Regions from separate parts of the Shewanella sp. ISS20 genome, predicted to be linked through region 2. Evidence: predicted binding sites of a transcription regulator. Region 2 holds the regulator's gene; each other region holds the start of a gene.
The links. Region 2 encodes FliA, which starts transcription of late flagellar genes. Its sites were predicted from a motif close to CTAAAGNTNNNNNNNNNNNNGCCGATA; they were not measured.
Positions count from the first base shown of each region.

Region 1: the regulator FliA is predicted to act here: its motif matches at 3,432-3,458, upstream of AC1HDP_RS03405 (VC2046/SO_2500 family protein).
Region 3: the regulator FliA is predicted to act here: its motif matches at 4,255-4,281, upstream of AC1HDP_RS16210 (cytoplasmic protein).
Region 4: the regulator FliA is predicted to act here: its motif matches at 3,278-3,304, upstream of pomA (flagellar motor protein PomA).

Region 1 is NZ_JAWRZK010000001.1:750,665-757,986, forward strand. Features, by position in the region: gene queC (7-cyano-7-deazaguanine synthase QueC) at 1-672, opposite strand, end outside; gene queE (7-carboxy-7-deazaguanine synthase QueE) at 809-1,477, shown strand; gene AC1HDP_RS03380 (PLP-dependent cysteine synthase family protein) at 1,633-2,709, opposite strand; tRNA gene AC1HDP_RS03385 (tRNA-Tyr) at 2,888-2,972, opposite strand; tRNA gene AC1HDP_RS03390 (tRNA-Tyr) at 3,050-3,134, opposite strand; tRNA gene AC1HDP_RS03395 (tRNA-Tyr) at 3,164-3,248, opposite strand; tRNA gene AC1HDP_RS03400 (tRNA-Tyr) at 3,281-3,365, opposite strand; gene AC1HDP_RS03405 (VC2046/SO_2500 family protein) at 3,493-3,975, shown strand; gene AC1HDP_RS03410 (DUF406 family protein) at 4,051-4,326, shown strand; gene AC1HDP_RS03415 (putative bifunctional diguanylate cyclase/phosphodiesterase) at 4,551-6,743, shown strand; gene AC1HDP_RS03420 (YchJ family protein) at 6,778-7,239, opposite strand; gene AC1HDP_RS03425 (DUF4440 domain-containing protein) at 7,253-7,322, opposite strand, start outside.
Region 2 is NZ_JAWRZK010000001.1:1,595,512-1,602,833, forward strand. Features, by position in the region: gene AC1HDP_RS07245 (protein-glutamate methylesterase/protein-glutamine glutaminase) at 1-558, opposite strand, end outside; gene AC1HDP_RS07250 (chemotaxis protein CheA) at 582-2,741, opposite strand; gene AC1HDP_RS07255 (protein phosphatase CheZ) at 2,757-3,494, opposite strand; gene cheY (chemotaxis response regulator CheY) at 3,509-3,892, opposite strand; gene AC1HDP_RS07265 (RNA polymerase sigma factor FliA) at 3,927-4,646, opposite strand; gene AC1HDP_RS07270 (MinD/ParA family protein) at 4,639-5,520, opposite strand; gene flhF (flagellar biosynthesis protein FlhF) at 5,525-7,039, opposite strand; gene flhA (flagellar biosynthesis protein FlhA) at 7,051-7,322, opposite strand, start outside.
Region 3 is NZ_JAWRZK010000001.1:3,557,416-3,564,737, reverse strand. Features, by position in the region: gene AC1HDP_RS16230 (disulfide bond formation protein B) at 1-657, shown strand, start outside; gene AC1HDP_RS16225 (glycerol-3-phosphate dehydrogenase/oxidase) at 788-2,053, opposite strand; gene AC1HDP_RS16220 (hypothetical protein) at 2,259-2,669, shown strand; gene AC1HDP_RS16215 (cytochrome C biosynthesis protein) at 2,795-4,180, shown strand; gene AC1HDP_RS16210 (cytoplasmic protein) at 4,325-4,510, shown strand; gene AC1HDP_RS16205 (glucosaminidase domain-containing protein) at 4,584-5,465, opposite strand; gene AC1HDP_RS16200 (MliC family protein) at 5,713-6,342, shown strand; gene crcB (fluoride efflux transporter CrcB) at 6,451-6,834, shown strand; gene AC1HDP_RS16190 (CrcB family protein) at 6,844-7,251, shown strand.
Region 4 is NZ_JAWRZK010000001.1:102,703-110,024, reverse strand. Features, by position in the region: gene thiI (tRNA uracil 4-sulfurtransferase ThiI) at 1-1,226, opposite strand, end outside; gene AC1HDP_RS00525 (flagellar motor protein MotB) at 1,376-2,308, opposite strand; gene pomA (flagellar motor protein PomA) at 2,311-3,078, opposite strand; gene xseB (exodeoxyribonuclease VII small subunit) at 3,433-3,672, shown strand; gene ispA ((2E,6E)-farnesyl diphosphate synthase) at 3,674-4,555, shown strand; gene dxs (1-deoxy-D-xylulose-5-phosphate synthase) at 4,578-6,446, shown strand; gene grpE (nucleotide exchange factor GrpE) at 6,637-7,230, opposite strand.

The DNA of each region.
Region 1 (7,322 bases), 840 kb from region 2:
AGGTAAACTGGCTAAGATTTCAGGACTATTGGCTTGGTATTGAGCTAAGCCCTTGCTTCTGAGTAAGCAGGCTGGGCATTCTTTACAACCCGCGCCGATAATGCCGTTATAACAAGTCAGGGTATGATCGCGCACTAATTCTAGCGCGCCCAAACTGTCGGCTAGTGCCCAGGTTTGTGCTTTATCTAACCACATCAGCGGGGTGACTAAGGCTAACTCTCTATCCATGCCTAATACTAAGGCGTTAGCCATAGTTTGAACAAAGTCATTACGGCAATCTGGATAGCCAGAGAAATCGGTTTCGCATACCCCAGTGATCACTGCCTCGGCGCCGAGCTGATAGGCATAAATGCCAGCTAAGGTTAAAAATAAAATATTGCGACCAGGAACAAAAGTATTAGGTAAGCCGTTATCCATGAGCTCATTAGAGACGGCAATGGAATCACGGGTGAGGGCACTGATGGCAAGCTCATTGAGCATAGTCACATCCAGCACTTTATGGCTGGCGACACCTAATTGGGCTGCTAAGGTTTTAGCCACTTCAATTTCTTGACGATGGCGCTGGCCATAATCAAAGGTAATGGCGTGCACTTGTTGGTACTTTTGCTGGGCCTGAATAAGACAAGTTGTTGAATCTTGACCACCACTAAAAACCACCACGGCTGCAGACATAACGAAAACCTTACTATTAAATAAAGACGATATTGTAACTGACTGCGGCAGGATTTAAACCGAAACTTGACGCTAAGCTTGTAGTTACCGCCTAACTTAGTTATAACAGCAGCGCTGTTTAAGCCGGAGAAAAGAAGTGCAGTATCCAGTTAATGAAGTATTTGAAACAATTCAGGGTGAAGGCTTTTATACCGGTGTTCCCGCCATTTTTGTGCGGTTACAAGGTTGCCCTGTGGCTTGTAGTTGGTGTGACACCCGTCATACTTGGGAGCGCCAACCCACGTTAGAAGTTAAACGTGATGTGGTTATTGACGTCGACGGTGTTAAAGGCCATTGGGCTTGGCATGACGCTGCCAGTTTGTTGGCCGCATTTAGTGCTAAGGGCTTTACTGCTAAACATGTAGTGATCACCGGCGGTGAGCCGTGTATTCACGACTTAACAGAGTTAACCCAAGCCTTGCATGATGCGGGTTACCACTGTCAAATTGAGACCAGTGGTACTTATACCGTAGCGTGCGCGGTCGACACTTGGGTCACAGTTTCGCCAAAAATCAACATGAAAGGTGGGATGGCGGTACTGGCGCAAGCGTTAAACCGTGCCAATGAAATTAAGCACCCGATAGCGCAGCAAAAGCATATCGATCAACTCGATGAAGCGCTTAATGGCATAGATATCAGCGCGAAAGTGATGTGTTTACAACCTATTAGCCAACAGGCTCGGGCTACTGAGCTCGCCATGGCGACTTGCATTGCCCGCAATTGGCGCTTATCGGTGCAGACTCATAAGTATCTGAATATTGATTGAAGCCTGCCAATGGCTTGAGTATTAAATGCCATAGCCGCTTGGCTTGACTGCATACTTTACTGCCATAGATTAAAAATCGGAGTCGCTTAATTGGCCTCGGATTTTTTGTGGCATTTAATTGGATTGACGCGGTTTATTGGCTGTTAAGCCGTGCATTATAGACAAGTGGTCAGCGACAATTGGCCATCTTGGTTAAATTGCACCAGTGTATCTGCATAAGCTTGATAGCAACCTATGTTGGCGGCAATCCAATCCTTATCATAATAAGTATCTAAATAGCGCTCACCCGAATCGCAAAGTAGTGTCACTATACTGCCGTGCTCGCCGCGTTGCTGCATATCACTTGCTAACACCAAGGCACCAAATAAATTGGTTCCGGTCGATGGCCCAGTTTTGCGGCCAATCACTTGCTCTAACCAATGAATCGTTGCTATCGCCGCCGCATCGGGGATTTTGAGCATAGCATCCACCACTCCGGCGATAAATGAAGGTTCCACGCGCGGGCGACCTATGCCTTCAATCTTACTGCCGTTCTCGCTGGTGATCTTGGCATTGCCTGTGTTGAAATAGTCAAAGAACACCGAGTGCTCTGGGTCAACCACACATAGCTTACTATCAAGTTGTTGGTAGCGAATATACCGCCCTATGGTTGCTGAAGTGCCGCCAGTTCCTGGGCTCATCACTACCCAAGTCGGAATAGGGTGCGGCTCCATGGTCATTTGGCTAAAAATAGAATTAGCGATGTTATTGTTACCGCGCCAGTCGGTGGCACGCTCAGCATAAGTGAACTGATCCATATAATGGCCATTAAGTTTTGCAGCTAGGCGCTCAGATTCGGCATAAATCTGATTACTGTGATCCACAAAATGGCATTGGCCGCCATAGAATTCGATTTGTTGGATTTTTTTCTTAGCGGTACTTTTGGGCATAACAGCAATAAAGGGCAGGCCAAGCAATTTAGCAAAATAGGCTTCTGAGACCGCTGTGCTGCCAGAGGAGGACTCTATGACAGTCGTGCCCTGTTTTATCCAGCCATTACATAAGGCGTATAAAAATAGTGAACGGGCGAGGCGATGCTTTAAGCTGCCGGTCGGGTGGGTACTTTCATCTTTTAAATAAATATCTATATGGGTTAAACAGGGAATGTCTAACTTAATCAGATGAGTATCTGCGCTGCGTTGGAAATCAGCTTCTATCTTAGCTATGGCTTGTTTGACCCAAGTTTGCGTCATAATCGGACTCTTGACTGAGGGATAGTCGAAGTAAAGATGATAAATAACTTTAGTGGGTAAGTATATGTAAGATAACAATGAGAACTGTGTAAGTAGTGCTGTAGAACTTATTGGGGATATAAAGAAGGTAACGAAAAAAAGATGTTGAATGTCTTGAATGATAAATAGGAGGTTTAGATGGTGGAGGGAGAAGGATTCGAACCTTCGAAGGCTGAGCCGTCAGATTTACAGTCTGATCCCTTTGGCCACTCGGGAACCCCTCCATATCTAAATTGTTGTAACTTGTTGTAGCAACACTTCTTGGCCAGAAGTGTTATTCGTTCAATGAGCAAACGAAAAATGGTGGAGGGAGAAGGATTCGAACCTTCGAAGGCTGAGCCGTCAGATTTACAGTCTGATCCCTTTGGCCACTCGGGAACCCCTCCACGAGTAAACGCTAGATAATAAGAAATAATGGTGGAGGGAGAAGGATTCGAACCTTCGAAGGCTGAGCCGTCAGATTTACAGTCTGATCCCTTTGGCCACTCGGGAACCCCTCCCATTCTTATTGTCTGTTGTTTGCCGCAATTGATGGTGGAGGGAGAAGGATTCGAACCTTCGAAGGCTGAGCCGTCAGATTTACAGTCTGATCCCTTTGGCCACTCGGGAACCCCTCCTCTCAATTGCGGGCTGAATAGTATTCATAAAATTTAGGCTTGTAAAGTGCTTACATGCAATTAATCCTTAAGTTATGACTCGACTGGTCGATTAAGTATCAACGGCTTGTTTTTGTGGTGTTTTTTTATGCTGATTGATGTCAATGTCATCAACGAGTTAGACCTAGGTAGTCGCTTAAATCTCGCCCTCGCCGCGCAGCGGCGGGGGGAATTTGCGTTATTACTGAGTTTATTGTCGGCTGATGTTCGCGATATGGCACAATTTGGCCTCAAGAAAGAGCAAGGGGAGGCGCAATTACGGCGACAATTTGATGTTAGTGAACCACAAGCCTTGGTTGTTGATATGACGAAAATGACAGGTTTGGATCATAGTCAAAGTTTTTTTAACGATTCAATGGCAGGATTTAGATTACGCCACAGTTTATTGCCTGAGCCGTTGTTATTTGCTGGTCATTGGCCTGGTGATTTACTCGATGTATTAAATAATTGCAGTCATACGGTTAAACAGCGCAGCCTTAATCAAGAAATTGAGTTAACAAACGTACGAGAAGTGCCACATTTATGTGATCAACTGCACGCGCAGCGATTAATGATTAATTCTTCGCTATAAGTTAAGGCTTATGCTTGGAGACTCGCGCTAGCCCTCTTATAATAGCTAAGTCTAAATTTAGCATAGAGAAATGGTATGAAATCTATTCGTGAAGCTCAATTACAATCGGTCAATGATACTTGTACTGATTGCGGTAGTTATATTGATATCGGTGCAGTGATTGATGCTGATAATAATCACTTGGATATGATAGTGACTGCAGAGCGCGCAAAAGTATTAGCCGACAGCGCCAAAGCCCGTTTTGCTGATGTAGAAATTAGCATGGCACCACAAGATGATGCCGTGAAATTAAGTTTAACCTTTGGCATCAGCGCTGAAAAAATGATTTTCCAGTTACAACACGGACTATAACCATAATTGTTTGATCAGCTGTAATCATAGTCGCATGATTAACAATAATGAGTCATAGGTTGCTGCCTTGTTAGCTTCTTCGTGACTCTTTTTTATTGGTATTTTTACGTACTGCGTATAAATAAGAAATTGCACTCGCAGAGCTATTACTCAATTAATAAATCGCCAATAGTCGATTTAATAATCATAAGTCAGACATACTGATATTTTATGTAGGGATAAGAGTGGACACTCGTCATTTTCAGTTATTAGTGAGGTCAGTGGTTAACTCAACAGCTAAGGCTAAAGGTGATTTTTTAGCTGTAGCGGAATTAATTGCTGACACCTTAAACCAAACTTTGGCGGTAGACTGCCTAACTATTTGGCGATTAGATCAACGGCAATCAGTGCAACAGCCTATTTGTCAGCGTTTTTTAAATGAAACCCTGACATTTCCATGCGCATCCATTCGACCTAACGACTTAGCGACTATCCCTGCTTATTTAGACTATTTACTGCAACATTGTTTTATTAATGCCAGTACCGCTAATTTTGATGAGCGTGTATCTGAGCTTTATGGTCAATTTTTAGCGCCACGCGCGATAACATCGACGCTTGATGTCGCGGTAAGAATTAATGGTCATTTAGAAGGGATCATTTGTCTTGAATCTTTAGTGCCTGACGCTTGCTGGCAACAGGAAGAAATTAATTTTGTTAGTCAATTAGCCGACCAGTTAGCATTAACGTTAGCAACGCAGCAAAGTTATCAACAACAAGACTTATTAACTCAATTTCGCAGTGCGTTAGCGCAATCCGATCAAATTACCTTGTTGGTGGATTTAGAAAACTTAACCATTAGTTATGCTAATTGTGCCTATCTCAACTTTCCAGGTTTATCGAATGCAGTGATTGATGGAAAAAGTGTGACTGACACTGAGTCATTTAAACAACATCCTGCCATCATAAAGCAAGTGATTGAGAATTTACGCCAAGGTAAGCACGCAGAAGGTGAGTTGGCATTAACCTTAGATGCGAAAAAGTGTTATTACTTTGCCTATCATGCGAGTCCGTTTATTACCGAACAAGGTCAGTATGTCGCTTTAATAACCGCTAAAGATAATACCCACGACATATTTATTCACTCAGAACTTGAGCGCCTTGCATGGCGTTGCAGTTTAACGAATTTATATAATCGCTCACATTTCAACCTTGCACTTGAGCATTGTCAGCAAGGTTATTTGATTTTAATCGATTTAATCGGTTTTAAACGTTTTAATGATACTTATGGCCATGAACAAGGCGATGATTTATTAATTGAAACCGCGCGGCGATTAACGAGTTTTGGCGATAATTACGGTGCAAAACTGATTGCTCGAGTGGGGTCAGATGAATTTGCCATAGTTATTGATGATAATAACGCCATTGATATCGAATCTGTGGCGGCAAGTTTATTAAGCCATTTAAGTCAGGTCATTTATATTGGCTCAGAACAAGTTAGCCCAAAGCCGGCGTTGGCTATGGTTAATTTAGGTGATATGACCTACAGCATGTCTCCCATAGCTTGCGTTGATATTGCCGTGCAACATGCAAAAAATAAAGTGGGTTTAGCTATTCAATTCTTTAGTCAAAGTCTGTTGGAAGACTTTCAGCAAGCTGCAGATACGGAACGTGATTTACGCCTTGCTATTTGCAATCATCAATTTGAGATGTATTACCAGCCTTTAATGCATTTACAGCAACAGCGTTATATTGGCGCTGAAGCTTTGCTGCGTTGGCATCATCCGACTAAAGGCACTGTGTCTCCCAATTGCTTTATGGCAATAGCCGAGCAAACTGGACTCATTATTGAGATTGGTGCTTGGATATTGGCCTCGGCATGTAAGCAATTATACCTATGGCAGCAACAAGGCCTAGATTTATGCATGCACGTTAACGTGTCAGCTCGGCAGTTTTTCAGTGGTAATTTATTTCAGCAAGTGTGGCACTTAATGACTCGTTATCAATTACAGCCACAACGTTTGATTTTAGAAATCACTGAAACCGAGTTAATGGAAGACATTAAGTACGCCACTAAATTATGCGAAGAGTTGACTGATATCGGCGTAGGTCTTGCTATTGATGATTTCGGTACTGGTTATTGCTCGATGCGCTACCTTAAGCAGTTCCCCATTAGTAAGTTGAAAATCGATCAGTCTTTTATTGCTGATATTACTAGCAGTCACGAAAGCCGTGAGATAGTCAGTGCCATTATCGCCATGGCAAAGGCATTGAATATTTCATTGACGGCAGAAGGGGTGGAAACCTTAGCGCAAGAAAAATTCCTTATGGATAACGCATGCCATCATGCGCAGGGATATTTATACAGCCCTGCGCTGCGACAAAAAGACTTTATGCAGTTTATTGTTCAGCACCAACAGGCTTATGCAGAAAATGCGTAGTTGTTGGCGTTGTAAAACTCAGCAAGGTTGATAGTTAACGCCAGCAGCATTGTTTACTTTTTTTACCACTTAAGCAGACACAAGGATCGTTGCGTTTCGGAAAACGTGTCGCTAAGTGATCGCCATTGGTATAAAACCAGCGTTGATTGACGAGTTCAAAGCGCGAGCGTTCATGAATGGCATCTATTTCCCCATCACTGCGATACCAGGCGCTAAAAGTCACAGTGGCGCGTGTCGCCTGCTGCTCTTCTTGTTCAATCTCAAGGCTTAACCAATTTACAGGAGCTTGGGCTAAACGCTCTAAAGTGAGATTACCAAGGAAATCTTTATGGGTGGTCGCTAATAAATAGGGATATTGCTGGCGGGCAAAAGCACAAAAACGTGAGCGCATTAGTTCAACTGCGGACTCGGCATAGCGAGTTTGCATATGCAGTGGTTGACAGCAAGCGCTATAAGGTTTGCTGCTACCACAATTACAACGGGAAATATCTGACATTATCTTGGCTAAACTAGGGCTGAAATTGGCGGCTATGATACCAGTTTTGCTGTTGTGTTGTCTGGTAATACAAACTAGAATCG
Region 2 (7,322 bases):
TCCCCACGCTTTGATATCCTGTTTGGCCTTGTTGTCATTGCCAACGCTGACGTCATTATTAGATCTCGCTTCATAACTGGATTTTGCTTGCTGAAAAGCACCTAAATGCTCAGTTTTTACAGGACTATCGCTACGGTTGCTGGATATAACCCGCGTCACTCGGCGACGGCTAATGGCCTTGATGCGTTGCTGCAATAACAGCACTGCCTCGTCCTTATTGGTAGCGATATCTTCAAAACGCTTAGGTAAGAAATCAAGCGCCCCAGCATCTAACGCCTCTAAGGTTGCTTTTGCGCCATCATGAGTTAGGGATGAGAACATTAAAATGGGCACAGGCTGACAGCTCATAATTTCCCGCACCGCCATAATGCCATTCATTATCGGCATTTCCACATCCATAGTGATGACATCAGGCTTTAACTCTTTCGCCAACTTAACGGCTTCCATGCCATTATTGGCAGTACCAATGACTTCCAAATCAGGATCTTGATTGACAATCTCGCTTACCCGACGACGAAAGAAGCTAGAGTCATCGACAACTAATACTTTAATAGCCATTAAAATCCTTATTTGGCGTTTAGTTATTGTTTCTTACCGTAATATTTCAACATTCCTGGCACATCAAGAATTAGTGCAATGCCGCCATCTGAGGTAATAGTTGCCCCTGACATACCAGGGGTTCCTTGTAATAATTTACCCAAAGGTTTAATCACCACTTCTTCTTGGCCAATTAAAGCATCGACCACAAATCCAATTAAGCGATTTCCTAATTGCACTATTACGGCATGCCCATGTTTCTTATCACCATGTTTAAAATTAGTGCGCGGTTTCAACCAGCTTTCGAGATAAAATAACGGGATAGCTTGATTACGCACTACCACAGTAATTTGACCATCGACCACATTGGTCTTAGTTAAATCGAGATGGAAAATTTCGTTCACGCTCGACAGTGGCAAGGCAAATACTTGCGTCGCGACTTCCACCATTAAGGTAGGCATAATAGCTAAGGTTAACGGAACTTTAATTTCAAGAACTGTGCCAACACCCTTAGTCGAATCCACATTCACTGTACCGTTAAGTTGGGTAATACGGGTCTTAACCACGTCCATACCCACACCACGGCCAGAAATATCAGAGATTTCGGTTTTGGTTGAGAACCCTGGCGCAAAAATCAGATTGTAAGCTTCTCTGTCTGACATTCGTTCAGCCATGTCTTCATCAAGAACGCCACGCTTAATGGCTATCTCTTTAAGCTTAGCGGGATCCATACCGCCGCCATCATCTTCAATTTTAAGTAGAATATGATCGCCTTCTTGGCTCGCTGACAGCGTAATTGTGCCGGTTTTAGGTTTGCCATTGGCAACCCGTACATCTGGCATCTCAATGCCGTGATCCACTGAGTTTCTGACTAAGTGCACTAACGGGTCTGCTAGCGCTTCAACCAAGTTTTTATCTAAGTCAGTTTCTTCCCCCACCATGACTAAATCGATTTCTTTATTTAAAGTGCGCGCTAAATCGCGTACAACCCGTGGGAAACGTCCAAATACTTTTTTAATCGGCTGCATGCGGGTTTTCATAACCGCGCCCTGCAAATCTCCAGTGACTAAATCAAGATTGGCTAAGGCCTTTGACATTTCCTCATCTTCACGGGTCACGCCAAGGCTTACCAAGCGATTGCGCACTAGCACTAACTCGCCGACCATATTCATAATTTCATCGAGTCTGGCGGTATCGACCCTTAGGGTAGTATCAGCTTGTGGCGCAGATTTTGCGGCAGTGGCTGGCGCTTCCTTAGGGACGACTGCAGGCGCTTTAGCCGCAGGAGGTACAATAGAAGATGTTGGTGTTGGAGATGGAGTCGCTTTTGCTGGAGCTGGCGTTGCAGCAACCGCTTTAGTAACAGCTGGCGCAGGTTCAATCGCTTTCGGCGCGCCATGACTGCCGTGCAATTCATCCAGTAAACGCTCGAACTCACTATCAGTAATTTCATCGGTTTCAACCATAGCCTTAACTTCGGCCGGTTTTTCGTTGCTATGCAGCTTATCAAGCAATGCTTCAAACTCATCATCTGTGATGTCATCATTGCTGCTAGTACTTGGTTCATCATCAAAACCAAAACCGTCGAAAATAGGCGCTGCGCTTGGCGTATTGACCTCATTGGTATTGACGTTAGCCTCACCGTCATGCAGCGCATTTAACATGCTTTCAAATTCACCATCATTGATATCATCAATGGTGCCATCACCGCGAATCGACGTTGGTGCCGCTTCTGGCGGAGCAGGTTCGTCAATAACTTCTGCGGCAGCATGGCTAGCGCTGTGGCTTGGGCTCCCCTCTTCACCCGCTAAGACTTCACCATTAGCAAGACGGGTTAAAGCGCCAAGTAATTCAGCAGAAGCTGACTCTTGTTCTTGGCCTGCTTGAGTTTGAGAGAACATATGATTAATGCTATCAACGGATTGTAAAATGATATCCATTAATTCTGACGTCACTTTACGTTTGCCATTGCGCAATAAGTCAAAGGTATTTTCGGCTTGGTGACAAACTTGCACCATGGGATTTAAACTTAAAAAGCCAGCGCCACCTTTTACCGTGTGGAATCCGCGAAAAATAGCATTCAACAAATCCGTGTCGTCAGGGTTATTTTCGAGTTCTACTAGCTGTTCTTGCAGTAGTTCTAGAATCTCGCCCGCTTCAATTAGAAAATCCTGAAGGATCTCTTCATCCACATCAAAAGACATTGACTTAACTCCTTATCAAAAACCTAAACTTGAAAGCAAATCATCCACTTCGTCTTGACCTGCAACCGCGTCTTGACGAACATCTGCATTCATTATTGGGCCTTCGGCTTCAATCCCTGATAGTTGCGATGATTTATCCCTTGTATCTGGTAGGTCACCAAACACGGTTAACATCGAAACTAAGTTGTTTTCTACTTCACGAACGAGATCTATGACTCGGCGGATCATTTGCCCAGTTAAGTCTTGGAAATCCTGAGCCATCAATACCTGATTCAATAACTCTTTTAAGCGTAAAGTATTTTCTTCCGTGTGCTGCATAAAATGTTGAACGTCATGACACAAACTTTTAAATTCGGTCAAATCAATATCTCGGCGCATCAGCCTTTCCCAAGCAGGCTTAACGCTCGCAAGACTCGTCAATAGTGTGTCTGCAACTGGTAAGGCTATTTCAATGGCATCCATAGTCTTGTTAGCTGCTTGTTCTGTCATTTGAATGACATAATTTAAGCGCTCTTTGGCATCGGGAATGTCTGTATGTGCCAAAGCAGTTAAACGACTGTCGAGTTGAAAATCGGCTAGAGAATTGTGCAACTGACGGGTGAGCTTCCCCACTTCATCAAATAATTCTTTTTGCAGAGGTTGAGCTAGTTCCCGAATAAAATCATCAGCCAATTGTTGTTGACCATCACTAAGCATTGCCACAAGTTGGTGGGCCTGCTCAAGGTTGATTAGCCCGGTGGTTGCATCCTGCATAGCATATCCTTTGCTTAACCGAGACGTTCGAAGATTTTATCCAGTTTTTCTTTGAGGGTAGCGGCGGTAAAAGGCTTAACCACATAGCCATTTACTCCGGCTTGCGCCGCTGCAATAATCTGTTCACGCTTAGCTTCTGCGGTCACCATTAATACCGGAATGGTTTTTAATTTATCATCAGCACGCATCGCCTTTAATAAATCAATACCTTGCATTCCCGGCATGTTCCAATCTGTGACCACAAAGTCAAAGTCCCCTTTTTGCAACATAGGCAGCGCGGTTGAACCGTCATCGGCTTCCTGTGTGTTATTAAATCCTAGATCACGCAACAAGTTTTTAATGATCCGTCTCATGGTCGAAAAGTCATCCACGATAAGAATTTTCATGTTCTTGTCCAAGGCTTCCTCCGGTGAGCTACTGCTCCGTCAGTATTTATAATTGTGTCCATTGTTTGAGTTTGGCTTTTAACCTAAGCATTGCCTGACTGTGGATCTGGCTAACTCGTGACTCACTCACCTCAAGTATGGCTCCTATTTCTTTTAAATTCAGTTCTTCATCGTAATAAAGCGATAAAACTAAAGCATCTTTTTCGGGTAACAACGTAATGGCATGAACTAGAGCGCTTTGAAATTGTGATTGCGCTAAAGACTCAAACGTACCGTCATCGACACTAGCATCCGGAGCGAAAAAATCAGTCGTTCCGCCTAGATCTTCTATCCCTATGATTTTTCCTGTAGAAACATCGTTAAGAATATGATGGTACTCATCTAGCGGCATAGCAAGTTTATCGGCAATTTCTATATCAGAAGGATCTCGACCTAAGGCTTGTTCTAGTGTTTCAATGGCTTGGGCAACTAGACGATTATTGCGATGCACTGAGCGTGGAACCCAGTCGCCACGGCGAATTTCATCCAACATGGCACCGCGAATACGGATGCCGGCAAAGGTTTCAAATTTCGCACCCTTGCTACTATCAAAATTTGACGATGCTTCCAGCAACCCCATCATTCCGGCTTGTAATAAATCATCTAATTGAACCGATGCAGGTAAACGCGCCAACAAATGGTGGGCGATGCGTTTCACTAACGGCGCATATTGTTCAACTATGCTGGTCTTATCATGGATGCCGGAATATGCGGCTGCTTTATTCACTCGCCCTATCCTCTTGATAATTTGGTCGCTGCACTAATCGTTCAACAAAAAACTCAAGATGCCCACCAGGCTGAGTCGGCACCGGCCAACTGATGACCTTGTTTGCCAAGCCTTGATACGCAATTGCCGCGGGAGATTTAGGATAAGCTTCCACAACCAATTTCTGTTTGCGGACTGACTTACGTAGATTTTCATCGAAAGGTATGGTCGCGACTAACTCCAAGGCGACATCCAAAAATCTATCCGTGACACGACTAAGCTTAGCAAACAACTCCATTCCTTCACGTAAAGTTCTGACCATATTGGCCACAATTTTAAAGCGGAACACTCCGTGCTCACGGCTTAAAATTTTAATTAAAGCATAAGCATCCGTGATTGACGTGGGTTCATCACACACCACCACGACGACATCTTGTGCGGCGCGGGAAAAACTTAGCACCATGTCAGAAATGCCGGCGGCAGTATCGACCACTAACACATCAAATTGAGTGCGCATTTCACTAAAGGCGCGAATAAGCCCAGCGTGCTGAGCAGGAGTGAGCTCCACCATGCCTTGGGTGCCAGAGGTTGCCGGCACTATGCCTATGCCTTTAGGGCCGCGAACAATAATATCGTCAAGCTCGGCTTCACCGGATAACACATGGGATAAATTACGTTCAGCGCGAATTCCGAGCATAACGTCGACGTTAGCTAATCCTAAGTCGGCATCAAGCACCAGCACCCGCTTGCCTTTTTCAGCCATAGCCACCGCAGTATTGATTGAGACGCTGGTTTTACCCACACCGCCTTTACCGCCTGTGACCGCAATAACTTTTACTTTCTCATTCATAGGTTGATTCATTTTGCGTAAACCGCTTGCTTGATCAGGAGTCATAACTTTACTCAAATGCATAGGCCATAGAATCTGACCAGGTTTCTTGTAATTCTTGTGCTGACACATTGAGTCCAGCTAAGGCCTGCTTAGCGAGGGCATAGGTGTCGGCTACCTGCATATCTTCGGGTACTCTTTGACCGTCAGTGACATAACTTAATGGTAAGCTATTGGCAATTAAGGTGCACAATGCTGCTGCGATGGAAACAGATTCATCCATTTTAGTTAACACGGCGCCAGCCAATGGAATGCGCTGAAAATGTCGTACGGCTTCTTCCATTACTTTACGCTGAGAAGTGGCTGATAACACTAAATAACTGCGGATTGGGAGGCGATTATTAGCGGCTAACGTATCCAATTGTTGATAGAGTCGCATGTCCCTTTGCCCCATACCCGCCGTATCAATTAACACTAATTTTCGATTTTTAAATTGATATAGTATTTGCTCTAACTCATTAATATCATGAGCTTGCTTCACAGGGCACCCCATAATCTTGCCATAGGTGGCTAATTGTTCAAAGGCGCCAATGCGATAATGATCCATAGTAATTAAGCCCACGCTATCACTGCCATGCTTGGCAGCAAAACGCGCGGCCAATTTGGCTAAGGTGGTGGTTTTACCAACCCCAGTTGGCCCCACAAATGCCACTATACCGCCGCGATGAACTATATCATCACCCTGATTATTTAACATATTGGCTAAACTTTGTGGCAATGCATGCACAAGCTCAGCAGGAGAATAATGCTGAGTTAAACTAGCTAATTTAGCAGCAAGTGCGGGCGAAAATTCCGCTTCTAACAAATTTTGCTCAAGCATAGCGCCCACAGGATCTTGACGCTGTTTTTTATCCATCAGTAACGATGACAACTGATGCGTCAATAAATGTCGCAATGAGCTTAATTCTTCACGCATGGCCACTATGTCTGTGGCCTCATGATTATCGGCTTTGCGTTTAGTGCGTGAATTTGATGCTTTATTTGAATGCGCGCTTAAACTAGCGGCGACATTAGATTTTGCCGCTTGCTCTAATCCGCGCGCCCACGCGGGTAACTCAGGTGCCGCTTCTTGATTAACTTGCTGCAATTTTGCATGCTGCTTTGCCAGTAATGCCTGCAGGCTATCGCCATCACTCACTTGCGCTTGCTGCTCAGGCGCTAACGGTTGACGCAGCAGAGGTTTTGGCGCTGCCACTGTGGCTGACTGATTTCTGGCGCGTATGCTTGCTTGGGCGCTTTGTGCATTAGCTTGCGTGCCAAGAGATACAGTATCATCGCTAAGTGCGCGCGCTGGAGCCTGCGCATTAGCAACAGTATTCGCATTGGCAAACAAGGTCTTAGCCAATGACTGCGGCGCTGAGCTTGCGATATTTGCTTTAGGTTCGTCGTAATCCACAGCTGCCACTATCTCTATGCCGCCAGGGACTTTCTTGTTAGACATGATCACAGCATCTGAGCCTAAAGTATCTTTCACTTGAGCTAAGGCGCTGCGCATATCTTTTGCAAAAAATCGTTTAATTTTCAATTAAATGTCCTCTAGTGACCGACAGCGGCGACTATCCTAATTTGTTTCTCATCGGGGACTTCTTGATACGAAATCACCCGTAAATTAGGAATTGTGTACTTAGTAAACCGAGATAAGGTCGACCTAAGCATGCCCGAGGTTAATAACACTGCAGGTTGCCCTACCATCTCTTGTCGTTGCGCCGCATCGGCCAATGACTGCTGCATCCGTTCTGCCAGTCCAGGCTCAATGTTTGGACCTTCACCGCCAGACGCTTGCATTGACTGATGCAACATCTGTTCCA
Region 3 (7,322 bases), 2.0 Mb from region 2:
GTCACCAGTGATAACTGGGTGTATTTCTTATCTACCGATTTGAATACTATTTTGGCGCAAGTAAAAATTGACGCGGCCTTCTCAACTGAAATCTCAAACTTAGCTGGTGTGGCTTTTGATGGTGATAACAGCGTGATTGTGACTGCCGATCACAAGAGCTATGCTCGCGTGGCTTACGATCCAAGCGCTAAGATTGCTAATTACTATGCCAACTTTATGGCTGGTACCGATGGCGTGAAAGAATTACGTCGCGGCCGCTTTGAAACCACTCGCGCCAAGTTCAACTATATAGGTGACATTGGTTATGATGCTGACAAGCAAGAATACCTGATGGTGACCTTGCCAGTGGCTGCCCGCAATAACTTAGTCGTGACTCGCATGAGCGCTAACGATCTTAAGTTAAACAGCGAAGCCGTGATTGGTTTTGATGGCAATACGTTACCACAAGTAACTGGTATCGCTTTGGATAGCACTAACATCTACCTGCTGAGCCGTTCAGGTGAGCAAGTATTAGTGATGAACCGCGATAACCAAGTGGTAGAAGCTATCAACTTAACGGCGACGTCTAACCCACAAGCCATGGCACTGGTTAATGGTCAATTGGCCGTAGTAAATGCCAAAGAAGGCCAAAACAGCATCAGCTTTTACGCCCTGTAAGCTCAAATTTTATGAGTTAACAGCTTAATAGCTGCCTCTGTTGGTAATAAAAAAGCGCGATAGTTTATATCGCGCTTTTTTTATATCTAATCATTAGCCTTTATATCGTCTTTATAGCTAACACGGCCCGCTAGATAGCAAGCTCTTGAACTATGCCATCAGCACTATCGTTGCTTACTGTCACTCCAGCGCTACTGGTGCGGCGAGTAAAAAAATCTGCGGCAACACTATCAATAACGCGGGTATTCACATCAGTAATAGCGCTGCGTTTGCCAAGCTGCGTCTTAATCAGCGCCAATGTATCGGCAGCTATCGGCATAAACTCAGTTAATTTGCCACCATAAATACTCACTAGCCTTGGGCTATTAGCTTGCTGCACTAACAAGGTGTCACGCGGGCGACTAAAGGCGCTGCCTTCATTTTTAGGTAAAGCGCGCACGCCGCAAAAATGGCCAAGGATTAATCCTGCTAAACTCGCGCGGTTATGATCTGAAAAATAATGATGATAGTTAGTCAGTAAATATTCTTGCTCTGCCGGAGTGATTTGCGGCTGCGGCGGCATCACAGCTAATGGTACTTCGGTCGTTCCCACTAAGGTTTTACCCTGCCAAGGCATCACAAAAAACAGTCGCTCATCGAGCTGAGATTGCAAATAATACACCCCAGGGGGCGCCGGAATATCTAACCAAAGATGCGAGCCTTGCACCCAATCGACCGCCGGCGGCAGTTGTTTAGGGGTAACATGTTCTAATAAATCATTGGCCCAAGGGCCGGCGGCATTAATCACCATACTTGCACGCACACTGCCTTCATTCCCTAAAGGGTCGCTATAGCACACTTGGCACACGCGCGCGCCATGATAAATTTCAACGACTTGTCTATGTTGATGTATGTCTGCGCCAAGTTTTTCAGCGTCCGCCGCCACTGCTAATGTCAACGCCTTGTCATCGGTTTGTGCGTCCCAATATTGCAGCATATGGCGTAAGTTATGCTGATTTAGGCCTTGATGATCATCTGTTTCATTCAATTTCACTTTAGTGAATTTCGCCAGCGCATCCCCTTGAGCCAATAAGGCATATAAGCCTAAACCCGCGGTTAAGGTCATCAGGCCGCGCTGACTGTCCCTATAAATCGGAATATAAAAAGGGACTGGCTTAACTAGGCTTGGGGCTAATTGCAGTAATTGTCGCCGCGCTTGCAGGCAGCGCCGCACTAAGGATAACTGACCGGATTCTAAATACCTGAGGCCGCCATGAATTAACTTACTGGAATGCGATGAGGTGCCGCTTGCTATCTCGTCGCGCTCCCATAAGGCCACAGAATATCCAGCAGCCGCCGCAGCCTGCGCTATACCAACGCCTGTGATCCCGCCGCCAATGACCAGCACATCCAACATAACCTTCTCCTTAATGCCGCGTTTACAGCCGCTAACTCACTGAATTAACTGTAACAGGCTTTAGCTTATACTGCCGTTTTTTAGTCGCGAAAACTTAACTGCGGCGCCATCATCAAGCGTTAGCTTTAGCGCTAATAATCTGGTTTGCATTTAAGTAAGCTTTGCCTTAGATTAATCGGCTTTAATGCTTATAACGATAATAACTATGCGCATCTTTTCTGTTTTATTGGCTTGTGTGGCCATGTCAGCCAATGCCTCTTGCCTTAATGGCGAGCATCTTGGCGAAGTCGAATTTAGTATCAACAGTTCCTATTTTTCTGGCCAAGGGCAACAACTGTTAAATCAAGTCAATAGCCCGACGGCCAGTAAAGCTAGCGCCGATGGTTATTTATTACTGCAATTTTCAGCCGGCCTAGACACCAGCGATGAAAAACTAAAAGACTATAACAAGTGGCTCGCCCAGCGCCGCATTGAGCGCATCAAACACTACCTCACCACTCAGGCTTTTAATGCCCCGATTATTAGCCGAATTTTAACGGTGAAAAACACCCAAGAGCGCAGCGTTCAATTGTATTGGTGCCCAGCATTAGCGCCTGACATATCGCTGGCGGAATAAGTTCCCTCGCAGATGATTAATTCTGACAATTTGGAGCTAGCTAACATTTCCTTAATAGCAAGATGAGCTGCCTCACTGATAAGCGTAATCTAACGTTATGAAAATAAAGTTATTACGGTTTTATTATGCGGAACATTTATACCTTTTTGTTAGTTGCCATCATGGCTATCTTCAGCGGAACTAGCTCAGCTGACACCCTAGCGTGGCAACAGACGGATGCCAAAGGCCAAGTCACTATTCCCGTCTATTTTTTCTGGTCACAAACTTGCCCACATTGCGCTAAAGCCCATCCATTTGTAGATAAGTTAGCGGCTCATTACCCTTGGCTAGCGCTGCAATCGTATAAAGTGACCGACCCTGGCGCCTTGGCCTTATGGCAACAAGTGGCTGAAGCTACTGGACAAAAAACTACCTCGGTTCCCTTTTTTGCGTTCTGCGGCCAATCAAGCGTGGGTTACTCGAGCGATGAAGTCTCGGGCGCCTTTATTGAGCAGCAATTACGCCAATGTTATCAAGCGGCGGGCGGCACTATTAGCCAAGATAATATGCTATCGCCTGCGGTCATAGAGCAAACCTCAGGTACTAATGAAGCCCCGCTATTTGCCACTTGCAGCCAAAATAGCCTTGCCGGCGCAGGTAGCTGCGACGCCCCAGCTATTACCTCAGTGCAACCTGTGACTATTCCTTTTATTGGTACTATCGCTCCAGAGACCTTATCGCTGCCACTACTCACAGTGGCATTAGCGGGGGTCGATGCTTTTAACCCTTGCGCCTTCTTTGTGTTGTTGTTTTTACTCTCAATCATGGTTAACGCCAAAAGCCGCGCACGCATGTTGTTAGTCGGCGGGATTTTTGTGTTCTTCTCTGGCTTTATTTATTTTTTATTCATGATTGCTTGGCTCAATATTTTTGAGCTGCTTGGCGCCGGCGGTGATGGCGGCACCATAATTTTAATTGCAGGCTTATTGGCCTTGGTGGCTGGCGTTATCAATATCAAAGAATTCTTCGGTCAGAAAGGAAAAATTAGCTTATCTATGTCCGCCAATAACCGCACGGGCCTGATTAAACGCATGGGTAAATTATCCAGCGCTACCTCATTAGGCGCCATGATAGTCGGCACTACTGTGCTTGCCATTTTAGCCAATGCCTATGAGCTGTTATGTACTGCAGGCTTTCCTATGATTTATACCAGCGTGCTCAGCATGCATGACTTAAGTAGCCTTGAGCGCTACTTATACTTAGTGCTTTATAACTTAGTGTATGTGATACCACTGGCCGTCATTGTGATTGTATTTAGCTTAACCTTAGGCAAACGTAAGCTCAGCGAGAAAGAAGGCGAAGGTCTAAAGCTGATGTCTGGAATTATGATGCTAGGTTTAGGCAGCATGTTGGTGTTTGACCCGACGTCAATGCAAAATCCTGTGCTCGCTATTGGCCTCATTATTGGCGCAATATCCCTGACGTGTAGCATTATCTGGCTGCGAAAATGGCGAGCTAAGTTCACTCGTTAACTGTAATAACTAAGCTTGCTCGTTAAGGACCAATGATGCGTTTGAGGCTGGCGTGAATACGTGAGTAAATGCCACTAAACTTAATGGCAAAGCCGCCGATAAGCTAGATACCGCTTATCGGTAAGACAACCTAAGGAATAGACAATGGCAGATATTAGCAGCATAAGCCAAAACAACACTGTGGCTCACATCAGCAAAGTGGCGCAAATGGGTAAGGAGCAACAGCAAGCCGAAGGCAAGATCGTTATGGATTTGATTGCCGCGGCCGATGCGCCAGCGCCAAGCCCGCCATCCGCCAGTGTCGGCCAAAACATTAACACCCGCGCCTAACTAAGCCACCTTCTAAGTTCACAGTTAACAGCCCCACGGGGCTGTTAATCATTCACTTACCCTAGCACTACCTCTAGCGACTAAATTCAATCCACTGCCATTGATGACTCGATAATTTAGCCTTGTTATAACTATCTAAATGATGGTGTCTTATTAAAGCTTTAAGATCATTCGCATAGTGCCAGCCGCGAATCGAGTAATGCTGTAAACCATCCACCAATTGATACCCAGTCGCGCCGCCTCGCGCTGAATATTCAGCGCGTAATCGTCGCAGCTCGGCATAACTCACTTGGGTATTAATGTTATACATGTAAGCAGCAACGCCTTGATAAACAGTGTTATATGCCGCCAATTTGATGCGGCCATGATCGGTTGAAATATAATGCGGCCAGCCCCGAGGTAGATGCTCACCAAATATAGCGTCCCCTTGGCGTGCAAAACGGCTGCGCCCCCAGCCACTTTCATCTATGGCTTGCGCGAGCACCATACCAATAGGCAAGCTATTCACATGATTCAGTAGCTGTTTTATATCAACCTGCTGCAAGCCGTAATGCTGAGCTAATTTTTGCAGCCACGCCTGCTCATCGGGTGTGTAATCGCCAGCGCGCTGCTGTAAGTCAACTAATGCTTGGCGCACCAGTAACAGTTGATCATTGACTGCTATGACGCTTGGCAAAATTAACTGAATAAAACCTAAATCCGCCTTGGTTGTTGATAACCGGCGTGAATTTTCAGGTAAATTCTTGGTTAATATTGGCGGAACTAAATTGCTCGAAGCTAAGGGAAGTTGATAATTTAGCTGTGTAAAATACTCATTCATGGCGGCGCCACCTGCGAGCATTTGGGCATTAGTGACTGGCATTGCCAGCAATTCTGGTGGCAGTGGCAAGGCATCATCAGCATAAGCCCAGGCACTCATAAGCCAAACTAAAAATATTAATGTTCTATTTTTCATGAACTTACCCATCTTGTCGGCAAAATTATAATACTTAAGTTTACTGATAAAGCGCGCAATACTCCAACGAGGCGCCAAAGTCGGCCTTAAGCTTGGGCGCACGCTCAATAAACACGCGCACTTATTGAGCAAAGTCAAAGATAAAAATACCTTAATTTTTATCTTTTTAGGCTCTTAAAGGGCGATTGCATTATAACGGCCGTTTGCTAGTCTAAAGAACTATCCCTCCCCTTTAAGGAAGTGTGCAATGCTCAAATCCGTTTCATCTATCGCGCTTATCGCAACCAGCCTACTATGTAGTGTTAATGCTAATGCCGCCGCATTTGATTGCAGTAAAGCTCAAGGGGCTGTTGAAGATTATATTTGCCAACATCCTGAATTACGGCAATTAGATAGCAAGCTCAATGACAGTTTTAGCCACTTACTCAGTCAACTTAAAGGCGCCGAGCAATCAACCGCCGAAGCGATTCAGCGCGGTTGGGTTAAAGGCCGCAACGACTGCTGGAAAAGCGATAACTTAGGTCAGTGCATTAACGATAGCTACCAAAGCCGCATCACTGAATTGCAAATTGCCGGCGGCAAAGTCGTGGTACCGGCGCCGGTATTTTACCAATGCAATCAAGCCCAACTGGAAGTGTACTTTTACAATGACACTGAAGTGCCAGCCGCCGTTATCAATCTATTACCTAAAGGCCAAAGTGATGAGCAGCTAATAGCAATGCTAACTCGCGCTGCCTCTGGCGCTAAATATGAGGCTCAAAATTTAACCCTTTGGACCAAAGGCGATGAAGCCACTTTGATTCAATACGGTAAAAGTGATGAGCAGTGCCGCGCCCTTGATGCTAAAGCCTTAGTCGATACTAAAATCCCAAATTGAGTGTAAGCCGCTAAAACACATTCGCGCGCACAAGTAATTTTACTCATGCCGATTAATTAACGGTAATAAGCAAAACAAAGGCAAGCCTAATCGATGTTGGAGCACACTATGACTGCGTTAGATGTGATGTGGGTAGGGATAGGTGGCGGCATAGGGACTGTAATACGTTGGCTAGTCGGTAAGTGGGTTGCGGCGCGCTTTTCTTCTAGTTTCCCCATAGCGACTTTTGGCCTCAATATCACCGGCGCCTTTGTGATTGCTTTCTTGTCGGTACTTATGAGTATCCACTGGCAATCGCGATTCGGCGAGCCGCTTAATGCCTTGATCATCACAGGTATTTTAGGCGGTTATACCACGTTTAGCTCAATGCAAATGGACGCCCTTAAATACGTTGAAGCAGGTCACATGGCTAAAGCGTTAGGGTATCTGTTGCTATCGACAGTGGCTGGGGTAATAGCGGCATTTTTAGGCATTGCGCTTGCGAGTATTTAGGGAGGCACTATGTACAGCACTATGATTTTGGTTTTTCTTGGCGGCGCTTTTGGCGCTATGGTGCGAGAATTTATTATGCTGCTGATCCCAAGTATGCATAACGGTTTTCCGCTAGATATTCTGGTGGCAAACGTGATTGCCGCTTTTCTGCTAGGGCTTGCCACCGCCCACCATCGCTTAAAAAACTTATCCGATGATGTCATCTTACTGTTTGGCACAGGCGCGCTTGGCGGTATGTCGACCTTTTCAAGCTTTGCCTATGGCGTGGCGCACGAAAGCATGCAACCTGGCGGCATGTTAGTGTCACTCTGTTATGTCATTATTAGCTTAGTGCTTGGATTTATTGCCGTATGGCTGGGGCTAACTATGGCTAACCGCCTTAGTAACTCAAAACAACCGCCCAATTCACCGCAGTAAAAGCTAAATCACAACAGAAATACCAAAACCCAGTTCCAAAACAATAAGCGCCACAATCAATAAGTACCGCA
Region 4 (7,322 bases), 1.5 Mb from region 2:
TTGGCCGCTACTGTATCTACTGATTCAGTTTCAGTGATTTTAGTATCCATATTGGCAGCAATTTCCTTAATATCGATGATTTCAATATCAGCCAAAATTCTATCGATTAAGTCTTCAGAGAACTTAAGCTCTTCTGCTTCAATTTTGCTTAATACTGCTTTTACCGTTGGACGCTGAGAAATCACGCCGCAATATTCAGGCATGGTTTTAGCAAAATCTTCGGTGCCAATGCGGCGTGCTTCATTGATGATGTCTTGCTTATCCATGGCAATCAGCGGACGCAAAATTAAGTTATCAACGCAGCGGTCTATCACATTGAGGTTAGTTAAGGTTTGGCTTGATACTTGGCCAACACTTTCACCTGTCACTAACGCTTGAATACCCATGCGATCAGCAATTCTGCCGGCGGTGCGCATCATTACGCGCTTTAAAATCACGCCCATTTGGCCGTTATCAATGCGCTCTAAAATTTCAGCCACTACTGGCTCAAATGGCACAGAGATAAACTTAACCTTGTGCGATTCGCCGTAAGTTTTCCACAAATGATAAGCCACTTGCTTAACGCCGATTTCGTGCTGCGCGCCACCAAGATTAAAGAAGCAGTAATGAGTACGGCAACCTTTCTTAATGAATTGGAAACTCGACACGCCAGAGTCAAAACCACCGGAAATCAGCGACAACACATCTTCTTGAGTCGCGATAGGGAAACCGCCTAAACCTTCAATGCGCTTTTCAACCACGTACAGTTTTTCGTGATCGATTTCTAAGTGCACTGTCATGTCAGGATCTTTAAGCTTAACGCACAGGGCTTCAGTAAACTGGTTTAAGCCGCCGCCAACATAACGCTCCACTTCGCTTGAGGTGAACTCATGCTGACCATTACGCTTAGCGCGTACGCAGAATGTCTTACCTTTCAGTTCTTCGCGATAGATAGGCAGTACGATTTGATAAATATCATCAACCGTAGTGAAAGTGTGCTCAGCTACTTGCAAGCTATGAGCAATACCTGGAATACACGTTAAGCGTTCAGCGAACACATCCAGCAGCTCAGGCTTAGTCGGCGGCACCAGCACCACGATGCGATCCCATTGACGTTGCACCTTGGCGCCTTCATCTATGTGACGCAATACATTGCGGATATTGGTTTCAAGCATCTTAATAAAGCGCATGCGCACAGGCTTGCTCTTCATCATAATTTCTGGGTAGATCTTAACGACAAACTTCATGGGACTAGACAACTCTTTTATACGGCAATGTGGGGATTATAACAAAATCACTGCAAAAGGCGCAGTCTCTTCATAGTTATCACTAAAAATTAAGCCAGAGCACTGGCGCTCTGGCTGGTTTGTTTATCTATACCCACACATTACTCTGCTTATTTAGCCACACTAATTTCATCGGACTCTTTGGCTTTGCCTTGCTCTATGCCGATTTCCACCCGTCGATTTCTGGAACGATTTTCTTCACTGGTATTGGCCACCAATGGATTGGTCGATGCCATACCCACCACTTTCATCCGCCCTTGCTCAAAGCCTTTGACTTTAGAAAACTCATGAGCCACAGCCACAGCGCGCTTACTGGATAAGTCCCAGTTAGAGCTATAGAGCTCGTTACTGATTTGCATATCATCTGTATAGCCTGAGACAGTAATAATCCCCGGTATATCCACTAAGATCTCACCGACTTTTTGCACCACAGGTTTAAATTTAGGTTGAATAAAGCCAGAGCCTGAGGCAAACGCCCCTTTTTCGCGAATGCGGATAATAATTTGCTGGCCTAATGATTCCACCTCAATGGCACCATCAACTATCTCTTTTTCTAATTTCTCGGCAATTTTCTTGGCTTCATTATTCACTTGCTCTTGTTGCGCCTGATTCTCGCCTTGGCTACTTTGGGTCACATCCATAGCGGTTTCGCGGCCACTGGCAGCGGATTCCCCACCGCGCTGTTCGCCTTGCTGCTCCTGCATACCACCGGCACTGTCATCTTCACCAGCTTGAAAATCGAGCACAGGTTCAGTCATTTCATTAGTTTGTTGCGTCACTATTTCAATGGGCGTGGGATCAGGGCGTCCTGGGCGAAACTCCAAGGCAATGACAGAAGTTCCTTTAGGAATATCTTTAACGTCAACTTTATTTTGCACCCCAAAGGCGAATTTCATCGAACCTGCCAGCTGCTTAAATTTGACCACATCCATTTCAGAAAATGACAACAGCAATACGAAGAAGCACATAAGCAGCGACATCAGGTCAGCAAATGTCGCCAACCAGCCCGGCGCTCCGGGCGGTGGACATACGCACTTACCCATGGCTATTCTCCGCCCGTGGTATCAACTTTACGTTTTTTCTCAGATAAGTAATTCTTAAGGAAACTTTCAATCACCCTAGGGTTTTGTCCGTCTTGAATGGCAAGCACGGCATCCATAATCAAGTTACGGTTCATGACTTCTTCCGCCATGCGGATTTCGAGCTTATCAGCAATGGGAATGGCGAACATGTTAGATAACATGGCGCCATAAAGCGTGGTTAATAAAGCAACCGCCATCGCAGGTCCAATGGATTTAGGGTCTGACATGTTACCTAGCATGGCCACTAAACCGACTAAGGTACCTATCATGCCCATGGCAGGTCCTACGTCGGCGATAGCTCTAAAGATTTTGACGCCAAGTTTATGGCGCTCTTCCGTGAGGGTAATATCTTTCTCAAGAGCGGAGCGTACTACTTGGCCATCGTGACCATCCACCAGCATATCGACGCCGCGCTGCATAAACGGATTACTAATTTGCGCTTCTTCTAGCGCTAAAAAACCGCCTTTACGGGCAGCGTCAGCCATGGTGACTGATTGCTCGATTAAGTCTTCCGGTTTATCGATTTTAAAGAAGAAGGCTTTGGCGGCAATGCCCCCAGCCCCAAAGAAAGCCCGCATATTAAATTTCATCATCACGACGAAAAACGACCCACCAAACACAATCATTACCGAAGGAATATCAATAAACATTCCTATGCCGCCACTTTGTATCATGGACATAATGATGAAACCGAATGAGCCAATAAGGCCGATGAGCGTTGCTAAATCCACAGTTTCTCCCCCATTCCCTTGGCACTAACGCCCTAAAATTAAGTTATCCGCATGCTTTTTTCATGCCATATAACTCAAAAAGTCCCCGGTTTGTTAACCACTAGGGGTATAATTGTCATTAATAGTGCGATTACGACAGGGCTAGTATTCATGTGATAATGATGAGTCACGGCAAAATCCCTATTCGCTGTCATCGTTATATCGGAAGTCCTTGGAGCAAGTTTAGCTACTTTTTACTTTTTCTTAAAAAAAATCAGAGCTAAAGCGTGCTTTCGTGCAAATATCCAATGACTCGATTTGACCCTATAACCGCCCTGATATACCTTGTCACCCGCTAAAACAGAGGAAACTGACGTGGCTAAAAAACCTGAAAATTTAAGTTTTGAACAATCGCTGGCTGAACTTGAACAAATTGTTGCCAATCTTGAGCAAGGCGAGATCTCGCTCGATGACGCTTTAAAGCAATTTGAACGCGGCATTGCCTTAGTTCGTCAAAGTCAAAACAAGTTGGATCAAGCCCAACAAAAAGTCAGTATCCTGATGGCCAATGACGGGAATGCTCCCCTCAGTTCTTTTGATGGTGATGAGGCCTAACGTGCTAGCTGTTGCGATAGAAAAATACCAAGCTCGTATCGATGAGCAATTAACTGAACATTTGGCAGGTTTGCCGAGTATCGATGCGCCATTACAAGCAGCCATGACCCATGGAGCCCTGTTAGGGGGCAAACGCATTCGGCCATTTTTGGTCTACAGCGTTGGCGAAATGCTTAATGTCGACTTAGCTAAACTCGACCCGTGCGCCGCTGCCATTGAATGTATCCATGCTTACTCGCTCATTCATGACGATTTACCAGCCATGGATGATGATGACTTACGCCGCGGCCAACCGACGGTGCATATTGCCTTTGATGAAGCCAATGCCATTTTAGCGGGCGATGCGCTGCAAACCTTAGCGTTTGAAATCATTAGTCGCCAAGATTTACCCCTGCGTCCTGCGCAGCAATTGGCATTAGTGCGCTGTTTAGCCAAAGCGTCTGGCTTTCAAGGCATGTGCGGCGGTCAAGCCATAGATCTTAATTCTACCAATCGCACCATTGATCTTGAGACCTTAACGCAGCTGCATACCATGAAGACAGGCGCGTTAATTCGCTGCGCCGTTGAAATGGCACTAATTTGCGCCGATGCCGATGACGCCACCAGTGCGGCCTTAATTGATTATGCCAATGCCGTAGGCTTAGCGTTTCAGGTGCACGATGACATTTTAGACATTACAGCGACGACCGAAGAGCTGGGTAAACCCCAAGGCTCAGATACTGAAGCCAATAAAAGTACTTATCCTAAGCTCTTAGGGTTAGCTGGCGCGCAGCAATGCGCCGATGCGCTAATCCAGGATGCACTATCAGCGCTGACTAAGTTACCGTACAATAGCCAGCTACTTGCCAACTTCGCCCGATATATCATCGCGCGAAGAACATAACATAGAGACAATGAATCTCACTATGACTCTGGATATATCTCAATTTCCATTATTGGCCCAAGCCGATACCCCAGAAGACCTGAGAAAACTGCCTCAGGAGTTGTTACCGCAACTGGCAGATGAGCTCAGAGAGTTTCTGTTAAAATCCGTGGGCATTTCTAGCGGTCACTTTGCCTCTGGGCTTGGGACAGTTGAATTAACTGTCGCGCTGCATTATGTGTATAACACTCCTTTTGATCGTTTAGTGTGGGATGTGGGTCATCAGGCCTATCCGCACAAGATTTTGACTGGCCGCCGTGACCGTATGCCCACCATACGTCAAAAAAATGGATTGCATCCGTTTCCATGGCGCCCAGAAAGTGAATACGACACCTTCAGTGTGGGTCACTCAGGCACCTCTATCAGTGCGGCAACGGCTATGGCGGTTATCGCGGATAAAGAAGCTGCTGGCCGAAAAGTCGTGGCTGTGATTGGCGATGGCGCCATGACTGGTGGCATGGTGTTTGAAGCCATGAACCACGCCGGTGACTTACATAAAGATATGTTAGTGGTGCTCAATGATAACGAAATGTCGATATCAGAGAACGTTGGCGCCCTCAACAATCATCTCGCTAAATTAATGTCTGGCCGCTTTTATACCACCATACGCGAAGGTGGTAAGAAGGTGCTTAAAGGTATGCCTGTCATCAAAGAGATGGCTAAGCGCACTGAAGAACACCTTAAAGGCATGGTAGTTCCTGGCACCTTGTTTGAAGAGTTAGGGTTTAACTATATCGGCCCGATTGATGGCCATGATGTCGATGCCATGGTCGAAACCATGCGTAATATGCGTAACCTCAAGGGGCCGCAAATTCTGCATATTATGACCAAAAAAGGTAAAGGCTACGCCCCAGCGGAGCAAGACCCTATCGGCTGGCATGCTGTGCCTAAGTTTGACCCAAGTCAGTTTAAAAAACCGGCCACTAAACAAGGTTTACCAACCTTTTCACAAGTGTTTGGCAAGTGGTTATGTGATATTGCCGCCACCGATGAAAAAGTGTTAGCCATTACCCCTGCCATGCGTGAAGGCTCAGGTATGGTGGAATTTTCACAGCGCTTCCCTGAGCAGTATTTTGATGCGGCCATTGCCGAGCAACACGCGGTGACATTAGCCGCAGGTTTTGCCTGTGAAGGGTATAAGCCAGTCGTTGCCATTTACTCGACTTTCTTGCAGCGCGGTTACGATCAGCTCATTCACGATGTTGCCTTGCAGCAATTGCCGGTACTGTTTGCTATCGATCGCGGTGGCATTGTTGGCGCCGATGGCCCAACGCACCAAGGGGCGTTTGATATCTCGTTTATGCGCTGCATCCCTAACATGGTGATCATGACGCCAAGCGATGAAAACGAATGTCGCCAAATGCTGTACACAGGTTACTGCTATCAAGATGGCCCAAGTGCGGTGCGCTATCCTCGTGGCAGTGCTACAGGTGCTGAGCAAGTTGAAGCTATGACTGCCATGGAAATTGGTAAAGGTCGCTTAGTGCGTCAAGGGCAGAAGATTGCTTTGATTAACTTTGGTACGACCTTGGCCGATGCCTTAATCGTGGCAGATGAGTTAGATGCCAGTGTGGCCGATATGCGCTTTGTGAAGCCGTTAGATGAAGCCTTAGTGCTTGAACTTGCGCGCAGCCATGATGTATTAGTCACTATTGAAGAAAATGCTATCGCGGGCGGCGCAGGCTGCGGCGTACTGGAATTACTGGCTAAACACAAAGTGGGTAAACCTGTACTGCAAATCGGCCTGCCCGATGAATTTATCAAGCATGGTGGCCCTGATGAAATCAAGCATGACTTACAGCTTGATAGCGTAGGCATGTTAGCGCAAATCAAGGCGTATATGGCCATTTAGGTCTAAGGCTATTGAAACATTAAATAGCCCCACTCAAATAAGCGCTCAAGTGTAAACAAACGCTTAAATAAGCAAATAAAAAAGGACAGCTTAAGCTGTCCTTTTTGTTGCGCTAATTTTGTGGCGCTAACCGTTGAGGAATTTAATTAACTCACTCAACTCTGTGATGTCTTAGGTTGATGCCTTGGGCTTAGCCTTGTGACACCATGACCATAGCTGGGCGCAATAAACGCTCATTCAACATAAAGCCTTTTTGCATCACCATCATTACGGTGTTAGCCGCAAATTCAGTGCTTGGCTGCATGCCAATGGCTTGATGTTGCTCAGGGTTGAACGCTTCACCCATAGGGTCGATTTGCACCACACCAAACTTGGCCACGGCCGAAGTTAAGGTTTTTAAGGTCAGCTCAACACCTTCATGAATCGCCTTAGTGGCTTCATCATCTGGATTGCCCGCGGCTAATGCGCGTTCCATGTTGTCAATCACAGGTAATAATTCAGAAACGAACTTTTCCAGTGCAAACTTACGCGCTTTCTCTACCTCAACGGCTGAGCGGCGACGAATATTGTCAACTTCAGCAGCAGCGCGTACGACTGAATCTTTCTGTTCAACGACAGTAGCTTCAGCAGCAAGCAATTGTTGCTCTAACTCTTCAACTCGAAAATTAGCCTGAGTTAATTCGTCAATTAAATTCGACTCATCAGCGCCTTCCTGATTGATTACCATTTCTTCAGTAATCACTTCTTCATTGTCGGCTTGCGCCTGTTTTGATTCGTTGGTCATTCCTAACTCCAGCAAAAATGCTTTGTTTCTGCAAACTCACAGCCTATTATGGGGATCAATTCTGTCGTTTCAAGGGCTAAGGCCACAAAGCG